4 regions of the Streptomyces chartreusis genome follow, and region 4 is predicted to be linked to each of the others. Evidence: riboswitches for the same ligand, from Rfam matches in the RefSeq annotation. Region 4 holds a riboswitch; each other region holds the start of a gene.
The links. Region 4 has a riboswitch for cobalamin ahead of CP983_RS14535 (ribonucleoside-diphosphate reductase subunit alpha). Riboswitches for the same ligand answer to the same signal wherever they lie in the genome.
Positions count from the first base shown of each region.

Region 1: another riboswitch for cobalamin. It lies ahead of CP983_RS30500 (SCO2321 family membrane protein); the one in region 4 lies ahead of CP983_RS14535 (ribonucleoside-diphosphate reductase subunit alpha).
Region 2: another riboswitch for cobalamin. It lies ahead of metE (5-methyltetrahydropteroyltriglutamate--homocysteine S-methyltransferase); the one in region 4 lies ahead of CP983_RS14535 (ribonucleoside-diphosphate reductase subunit alpha).
Region 3: another riboswitch for cobalamin. It lies ahead of CP983_RS33565 (cobalamin biosynthesis protein); the one in region 4 lies ahead of CP983_RS14535 (ribonucleoside-diphosphate reductase subunit alpha).

Region 1 is NZ_CP023689.1:6,933,407-6,935,598, reverse strand. Features, by position in the region: gene CP983_RS30505 (alpha/beta fold hydrolase) at 1-505, opposite strand, end outside; adenosylcobalamin-variant (AdoCbl-variant) riboswitch at 1,089-1,183, shown strand; gene CP983_RS30500 (SCO2321 family membrane protein) at 1,308-2,192, shown strand, end outside.
Region 2 is NZ_CP023689.1:2,040,682-2,042,873, forward strand. Features, by position in the region: gene aceB (malate synthase A) at 1-6, shown strand, start outside; gene CP983_RS08510 (3-hydroxybutyryl-CoA dehydrogenase) at 3-875, shown strand; cobalamin riboswitch at 869-1,092, shown strand; gene metE (5-methyltetrahydropteroyltriglutamate--homocysteine S-methyltransferase) at 1,247-2,192, shown strand, end outside.
Region 3 is NZ_CP023689.1:7,610,390-7,612,581, forward strand. Features, by position in the region: gene CP983_RS33560 (cobyric acid synthase) at 1-44, opposite strand, end outside; gene CP983_RS33565 (cobalamin biosynthesis protein) at 41-982, opposite strand; cobalamin riboswitch at 1,082-1,201, opposite strand; gene CP983_RS33570 (hypothetical protein) at 1,357-1,578, opposite strand; gene CP983_RS33575 (inorganic phosphate transporter) at 1,614-2,192, opposite strand, start outside.
Region 4 is NZ_CP023689.1:3,464,813-3,467,004, forward strand. Features, by position in the region: gene CP983_RS14525 (NACHT domain-containing protein) at 1-118, opposite strand, end outside; gene CP983_RS14530 (GNAT family N-acetyltransferase) at 275-781, shown strand; cobalamin riboswitch at 834-970, shown strand; gene CP983_RS14535 (ribonucleoside-diphosphate reductase subunit alpha) at 1,096-2,192, shown strand, end outside.

The DNA of each region.
Region 1 (2,192 bases), 3.5 Mb from region 4:
TGGCCAGGTTGGCCTTGAGTCTTTCCAGGCACTCCTCGGATCCATCACGGAGAGCCGCCTTGGCGGCCTTGTAGGCGATGACGTTGGACGGAGCCATCCCCTCGAACCAGTCGAGCCCGTCTGCATCGGGAGGAGCGATGCTGACCAGCACGGCAGCACTGGCGACCCTGTCCGGAAGCAGCGCCGCACACGCCAACGCATGAGGCCCGCCACCGGAACGGCCCAGCACGGAGAACGGTCCAAGATTCAGCTGGTCGGCGATGGCCGCCACATCCGCAGCGGCGTGACGCACAGCGCGGCCTTTTAACCGCTGCGACTCCCCGTACCCCGGCCGGTCATAGGAGATGAGCCGGATGCCCAGCTTGTAGAGAACGCTGGTCCGTGGACGCGGCCCGACCCTGCTGCCCGGAGTGCCATGCAGCAAGAACACCGGGTGGCCCTTCGGGTCCCCCGACGTCTCGAAGAAGAGCAGCCTGCCATCGCCGCTCTTGACACTTCCCAACACCAGGTGTGCCTCCCGTCGCCAGCGCCGCGGCCGCCCGGAGCAGGACCCAGAGAATCAGCATCCCGCCCGTCAGAGCGCCAGTCGACACACAAACCAGCCGTCATTCGCGACGGACCAAGGGTTTTCCGAAAGACGCAATGTCATGGGGTGACGGTTGCGCGTCCCGAAGGGCCGCTCGCACCGACCAAACGGTAGAGGATTCCCACCCTCCGGCAGGTCATTCCAGCCACACCGATAGCCATTCGGCGCAAAATGCATGTTTGGTTTGACACTTCTGTGATCGCGACGCCCCAGGGCGGCGATCACGCTGTCCAAGGGCAGTACCCACATGATGGGGCCGCCCGACACCCCTCGCATCCTGACGTCGGCCGATACCGATCCGTCCGCAAGGAGGGGCCGACCTCCCGGCCAGGATCATGCACACGCTCACCACGAAGCTCGGCAACCCCCTGCAACACCCATGGGCGAAATCCAGCCGAACCGGCCGCCCTCGACCTCCCTCGGCACCGGACCACCTCCGCCGCCCCCAGCCCCCTCTCACCCCCCACCTACCCCCGGGTAGAGTGTCGCCGTCGTCATCACACCCGTACGTGGGAAAGCCGGTGCAAATCCGGCGCTGACCCGCAACCGTGAACCGGTCGTCGTCGAAGGCCGGTGAGCCGGATCGCCGCGTACGGGAAGTGACCGGCTCACGTGCCCCGGCAGTCCGCCGGAGTGCGGCACCGTCGAGGTATACGGAGCCGAGCCGCCGGGGTCTCCCCTGTGCTGCCCGGTTCCCCTTAGGGAAGGGCACCCGCCGATCATGTACGTCCGTCACAGCGCCGCGGTTCTGGCCGCCGCCGTCGTGATCGGCGCGGCCGCGCCGGCCATAGCCGCCGACTCCTCCCCGTCCGCGTCACCCGCCGACTCCTCTCCCTCCGCGCCCGCGAAGCCCACGTACCCCGCCGAGCTGTACGGCACCACCGACCCCACCTACGACGGTGTCTGGCGGCAGTCGCTCGCGATGCTCGCCCAGGACACCGTCGGGGTGAAGCCCGCCCCGAAGGCCGTGGACTGGCTGCTCACGCAGCAGTGCGCGGACGGCGCCTTCGCGCCCTACCGTGCCGACGCCGCCGCCGACTGCGATGCCAAGACCCTCGTCGACACCAACAACACGGCCGCCGCCGTCCAGGCGCTCGTCGCGCTCGGCGGGCACGACGCCGCCACCTCCAAGGCCGTGACCTGGCTGAAGTCCGTCCAGAACAAGGACGGCGGCTGGGGGTACATGCCGGGCGGGGCCAGCGACACCAACTCCACCTCCGTGGTGATCGGTGCGCTCGCCGCCGCCGGTGAGAAGCCCGCGGATGTCCGCAAGGACGGGCAGTCGGCCTACGACGCCCTCAAGCAGCTCGCCCTGCCCTGCAAGGCCGACGACGGCGGCGCGTTCGCCTTCCAGCCCGACAAGAAGGGCAAGCTGCTCGCCAACGCCGACGCCACCGCGGCCGGCGTCCTCGGCTCGCTCGGCAAGGGCCTCGTCGTGAGCCCCGGCAAGGAGACGCCCGCCGCGAACTGCACCGACGGCGGCTACCCGTCCTCGCAGCAGGCCGCCGTCAACGGCGCCGCCCACCTCACCGAAGCCCTCGCCAAGGACGGCCACCTCACCTCCACCCTCCCCGGCGCCGAGGACCAGCCCGACTACGGCAACACC
Region 2 (2,192 bases), 1.4 Mb from region 4:
GCATGAGCGGGGGCATCCGGCGGGTCGGGGTGGTCGGCGGCGGGCAGATGGGCGCCGGGATCGCCGAGGTGTGCGCACGGGCCGGGCTCGACACGGTGGTGTGCGAGGTGGACGCGGTCGCGGCGCGGGCCGCCCGGGACCGGGTGACCGCGTCGCTGGACCGCGCGGTACGGCGGGGGAAACTGACGGAGCCGGCCGCGGCCGACGTGCTCGACCGTCTGGTGTTCACCGGCAGCCTGGAGGACCTGGCCGACCGGCAGCTCGTGGTCGAGGCCGTCGTGGAGAACCCGGACGCCAAGACCGAGGTGTTCGCCGCGCTAGACAAGATCATCGAGGACCCCGCGGCCGTCCTGGCCACCAACACCTCCTCACTGCCGGTCATGCGGCTCGGCATGGCGACCGGCCGCGCGGACCGGGTCGTGGGCCTGCACTTCTTCAACCCCGTTCCGGTGCTGCCGCTGGTGGAGGTCGTGACGTCGCTGCACACCTCGGCCGAGACGACCGCCGCCGTCGAGGAGTTCGCCGCCCGGACGCTCGGCAGGACCGTGATCCGCTCCCGGGACCGGGCCGGCTTCGTCGTCAACGCCCTGCTGATCCCGTACCTGTTGTCGGCGATCCGGATGGCGGAGTCCGGCTTCGCCACCGCCGCCGACATCGACACCGGCATGGAACTCGGCTGCGCCCACCCCATGGGCCCGCTCCGGCTCGCGGACCTGATCGGCCTCGACACCGTCGCCTCGATCGCCGAGTCCCTCTACGACGAGTTCAAGGAACCCCTGTACGCCCCTCCCCCGCTGCTCCAGCGGATGGTCGAGGCGGGGCTGCTGGGCCGCAAGAGCGGGCGGGGGTTCCACACGTACGGCCGGGTAGGCTGACCGGTGCAGCTGGTTCGCCCCGTCCGCCAGGCGGGATGCGTCGTAAGAGGGAACCCGGTGGGAATCCGGGACTGCCCCGCAGCGGTGAGCGGGAACGACCGCCGTCATCAGCACTGAGCCCGACGTACCGGGCCTGGGAAGCGACGGCCAGTAGGAGTCCTCACGAGATGAGGACGTGCCCGCGAGTCCGAAGACCTGCCAACTGCCCGCGCGCGAACCACTCGTGCGCGGACATCCCGGTGACCTCGAGGGCGGGTCGGCGAACATGACCGAGCGGTGGCCGTACGGCCGCTGCCGTCCGGTCCGTCACCCCTTCGCGCTCTCGTCCCGTCGCCGGGATCTCAGGGATTCATCTCGCGAAGGAGATCTCCGTGACCACCAAGCCCGCAGCCGCGGCAGCACGGGCCACCGTGTACGGCTACCCCCGTCAGGGCCCGGACCGGGAACTGAAGAAGGCGATCGAGGGCTACTGGAAGGGCCGCGTCACCGCCGACGCCCTCCGTGCCACCGCCGCCGAACTGCGCCGCGCCAACTGGCGCCGGCTCGCCGACGCCGGCATCCACGAGGTGCCGACCGGCGACTTCTCGTACTACGACCACGTCCTGGACACCACCGTCGCGCTCGGCGCGATCCCCGAGCGGCATCGTGTCGCCGTCGAGACCGACGCCCTGGACGGCTACTTCGCCATGGCCCGCGGCACGCAGGACGTCGCGCCGCTGGAGATGACGAAGTGGTTCGACACCAACTACCACTACCTCGTACCCGAGTTGGGCCCGGACACGGTCTTCGCGGCGGACTCGGCCAAGCAGGTCGCCGAACTGAAGGAGGCCCTGGCGCTGGGCCTGACCGCCCGGCCGGTCCTGGTCGGGCCGGTCACCTACCTGCTGCTCGCCAAGCCGGCACCCGGCGTCGCCGCGGACTTCGAGCCGCTCACCCTGCTGGACCGGCTGCTGCCGGTGTACGCGCGGATCCTGGCCGACCTGCGCGCGGCGGGCGCCGAGTGGGTCCAGCTGGACGAGCCCGCGCTGGTCCAGGACCGCACCCCGGCCGAGCTGAACGCCGCCGGGCGCGCCTACCGTGACCTCGGCGCGCTCACCGACCGGCCGAAGCTGCTGGTCGCCTCGTACTTCGACCGGCTCGGCGAGGCGCTGCCCGTGCTGGCGAAGGCGCCGGTCGAGGGGCTGGCGCTCGACTTCACCGAGGCCGCGGGCGGCAACCTCCAGGCGCTGGCCGCGGCAGGCGGGCTGCCCGGCAAGCGGCTGGTCGCCGGTGTCGTCAACGGCCGCAACGTCTGGGTCAACGACCTGTCGGCGTCGC
Region 3 (2,192 bases), 4.1 Mb from region 4:
GCGTCGGAGGTGGTGCCGGCGACAAGAAGGCCACCGCCCGTCATGAGGTACGCCCCTTCGCGATACGGCGCGCGGCGACACACACGCCGAGCGCCAGCCAACTCACACGCTTCGACAGCCGTACGGCCCGCTCGACGTCGTGGACGCCCACGGCCCGTCCGTTCCCGTTCAGTACGGGACGGTGCTCGACCCGGCCGCCGTAGGAGAGGGTCCCGCCCAGCCGCACCCCGAGGGCGCCCGCGAACGAGGTCTCGACGGGCCCGGCGTTGGGGCTCGGATGCGCGGCGGCATCGGCACGCCAGGCCCGCACCGCACCCAGGGGATCGTCGCCGGCGAGGGTGGCGAGTACGGCCGTCAGCCGTGCCCCCGGCCAGCCGGCCACGTCGTCGAGGCGGGCCGAAGCCCAGCCGTAGCGCAGGTACTTGGGCGACCTGTGCCCGACCATCGCGTCGAGCGTGTTCACGGCCCGGAAGCCGAGCAGTCCGGGCACCCCGCCGACGGCCCCCCACACCAGGGCGCCCACGACCGCGTCGGAGGTGTTCTCGGCGACGGACTCCACGACCGCCCGCGCGATCCCGTCCGCGTCCAGCGCCTGCGGATCCCGTCCGCACAGATGCGGCAGCCGCGCCCGGGCCGCCTCGACGTCCCCCGCCTCCAGGGCCCGCCCGATGGCACGGGCCTCCCGGGCGAGCGAGGTGCCCCCGACGACCGCCCAAGTGGCGGCGCCGGTCAGCGCGAGGGAGGCGGCCGGAGAGGTACGGACGACACGGGCGGCGACGGCACCCAGGGCCACGGCGCCACCGGCGCACACGGCGGTGTGCAGGGCGCCGCGTGCGCGGTCGTCGCGCCACAACACCCGTTCCACGGCGGCCGCGGCCCGTCCGAACGCGGCGACCGGATGCCCCCGGCGGGGATCGCCGAGCAGCAGGTCACCGAGGAGCCCGGCGGCGGCGCCGTACGCGAAGACGCGATCGGCTCGCATCGGGGTCAGCCGACCGTAGGGCCGGACGAGGGTCTGCTACTGCATGTCGATCGGCAGGCGAGCATCGCGTTGTGTCCTCACTCAGGGTGTCCGCGCCCTGGTTCGACGAGACCGACGGCGAGAGTTCCTGGCTCCCGGGGATTGCTACCCCGGTCACAGTGGCGGGACCGCGCCGGATTCTCACCGGCTTCCTCTTCTGCCGTCGTACTTGGCCCCGGAAGTCCACCACGGGGTTCCGAGGGGCGTCAACTTGCCGTTGACCTGCGACGGGAGAGTGTGCGAAGGCCCACACAGCGGCGAGGTGCGGGACGGTCGTCCGTCCCGCACCTCGGGTGTTTCGCGTGTTGTGGGTCAGGCCACGGCGGGCCTGTGGGTCACGCCACGATCAGATAGATCCCGTAGCCCACGGCGGCCGCGCAGGCCGCGAAGCAGGCGTAGGCGCCGGTGACCGCGAGCGAGGCCGAGTCGCCCTGGGCCACGGCCCGTTCGCGGCGCGAGAGGCCCGCGACGCCGAGGGTGAACAGGCCCACCAGGGCCACCGTGACCACGAGGCTGACGCCGAAGACGGAGCCGAGAGCCGCCCAGTCGATCTTCATGCTTCTACTTTCTGGATAGCCGGATTACGCGGCGGTCAGACGGTGGCCTGCGAGGACGCGGGCTCGGAGGACGACGGGGCCGGGATGGTGGCCGAGAGGTCCTCGGCCGGCGTGCCCGCCGGGGGCGGGGTGACGGCGGCGATGGCGGTGGTGACCACGCCGGGCGCCTCGTCGGTCTCGTTGACGTTGGTGTGGTCGACGACCTCGCGGCGGGAGATCTTCCAGATCGCGGCGCTGGAGGCGACCAGGAAGACGGCGACGACGGCCGTGCCCCAGGTGCCGAAGCCCGTCACGTACTCCGCGAGCGCGCCGACCAGGGCGGCGGCCGGCAGGGTCAGGCCCCAGGCGACGAACATCCGGGTGGCCGTCGACCAGCGGACGACGCCGCCCTTGCGGCCGAGGCCGGCGCCCATCACCGAGCCGGAGACGGAGTGCGTGGTGGAGAGGGAGAAGCCGAGGTGGGAGGAGGCCAGGATGACGGTGGCCGCGCTGGTCTGGGCGGCGAAGCCCTGCTGCGGCTGAAGGTCGGTCAGGCCCTTGCCCATGGTGCGGATGATGCGCCAGCCGCCGAGGTACGTGCCGAGCGCGATGGCCAGGCCCGCGGAGAGGATGAC
Region 4 (2,192 bases):
GCCGGTGGCCCACGAACCCCTGCCTGACCCGGTCGGCCGCCCGCCTCGGAGCCAGCGTCGCCATCGGCGCGTTGCGCGGCCGCTTCTTGCCGGGCGGACTGCCGACAACCCTCGTCATCGTTCGTCTCCTTCCGAGAACGACTCTCGAAACGGAGCGACCGCGGGGCGCCGACACCTATCTCCATGGAAGCACTCCCGGAACTCCCCGCAACCCGGCGGCCCTCGGCGGAAAACCCCGGGCCCGCCCGCCCGGCCGTCCGGCAGACTCGGGCCCATGGACATCGCGATCAGGCCGGCGGAACCCGACGAGTTCGACGCGCTCGGCGAGATCACCGCCCGGGCCTATCTCCACGACGGACTCCTCGACTTCGGCGAGAGCGACGAGTACCTGGGCGAGCTCAGGGACGTGGCCAAGCGCGCGGCCGCCGCCGAGGTGCTCGTGGCCGTCGCGGACGGCCGGCTGCTGGGCGGGGTGACCTTCGTGCCGAGCGGCGGCCCCATGGCCGACATAGCGCGCTCCGGCGAGGCCGAGATCCGGATGCTGGCCGTCGACCGGGCGGGCCGTGGACGCGGCGCCGGCGAGGCCCTCGTCCGCGCCTGCGTCGAACGCGCCCGGGGCACGGAGGGGTGCGTACGGATCGTCCTGTCGACCCAGCGCACCATGCACGGCGCCCACCGCATCTACGAACGGCTGGGTTTCGTTCGCACACCCGAGCGGGACTGGAATCCGATCCCGCAGCTCGTCGACATCACTCTTCTCACCTATGAGTTGACGCTCTGAAACCAGCGCGACACAACATCTGGGGGTGGCGTGGCGGGTGAGCACAAGATGTATGCTCATGCTCGCTGTCGCCGCAGGGGAATCCGGTGCGAATCCGGAACTGTCCCGCAACGGTGTACTTGTGCATGTCTGTTCCCGCAGTCGTGCCCAGGAGTCAGTCCGAGGACCTGCCGACAGCGCGCCCGGCCGACCGGCCGGTGCGCCCTGACGTCCGGGCCTCGTGGAATGGGCCGGTGGACGCGACGCCGTGTGCGCTCGTGTGCTGCCCCCTGCCCTCCGCAAGGCCCCCGTGCCGAGCGAGGGAGAGCCCCCACGTGACCATCGCGCCAGCAGACCCGGCCTCAGCCGTCTCACCGGTCCCCACCGACGAGGACGGCCCCGGAACCGCGTTGCTGCGGCTCCTGGCCGAGCTGACCGCCGACCTCCCCGACGCCGACCCCGGCCGGGTGGCCGCCGCCGCGTTGCGCGGCCGGTCCGCCCGGGCCGACGAGGCGGAGCTGCGCGAGCTGGCCACCGAGGCGGCGGCCGGTCTCATCTCCGAGGACCCCGCCTACAGCAGGCTCGCCGCCCGGCTGCTGACCATCTCCATCGCCGCCGAGGCCGCCTCGCAGGGTGTGACGTCCTTCACCGAGTCGGTCGCGGTCGGCCATCGCGAGGGCCTCATCGCCGACCGCACCGCCGAGTTCGCGCGTCTGCACGCGGCCCGCCTGGACGCCCTGGTGGACACGGCCGCCGACGACCGCTTCGGGTACTTCGGCCTGCGCACCCTGCACAGCCGGTACCTGCTGCGGCACCCCATCACCCGCAAGGTGATCGAGACGCCCCAGCACTTCATGCTGCGTGTCGCCGCCGGTCTCGCCGAGGACGACACCACCCGCTCCGTCGACGAAGTCGCCGCGCTCTACGGCCTGATGAGCCGCCTCGACTACCTGCCGTCCTCCCCCACGCTCTTCAACTCCGGCACCCGGCACCCCCAGATGTCGTCCTGCTACCTCCTGGACTCCCCCAAGGACGAGCTCGACTCCATCTACGACCGCTACCACCAGGTCGCCCGCCTCTCGAAGCACGCCGGCGGCATCGGACTGTCGTACTCCCGCATCCGCTCCCGGGGTTCGCTGATCCGCGGCACCAACGGGCACTCCAACGGCATCGTCCCGTTCCTGAAGACGCTGGACGCCTCGGTCGCCGCCGTGAACCAGGGCGGCCGGCGCAAGGGCGCGGCCGCGGTCTACCTGGAGACCTGGCACTCCGACATCGAGGAGTTCCTGGAGCTGCGGGACAACACCGGTGAGGACGCCCGCCGTACGCACAACCTGAACCTCGCGCACTGGATCCCGGACGAGTTCATGCGCCGGGTCAACGCCGACGCCCAGTGGTCCCTGTTCTCCCCCGCCGACGTGCCCGAGCTGGT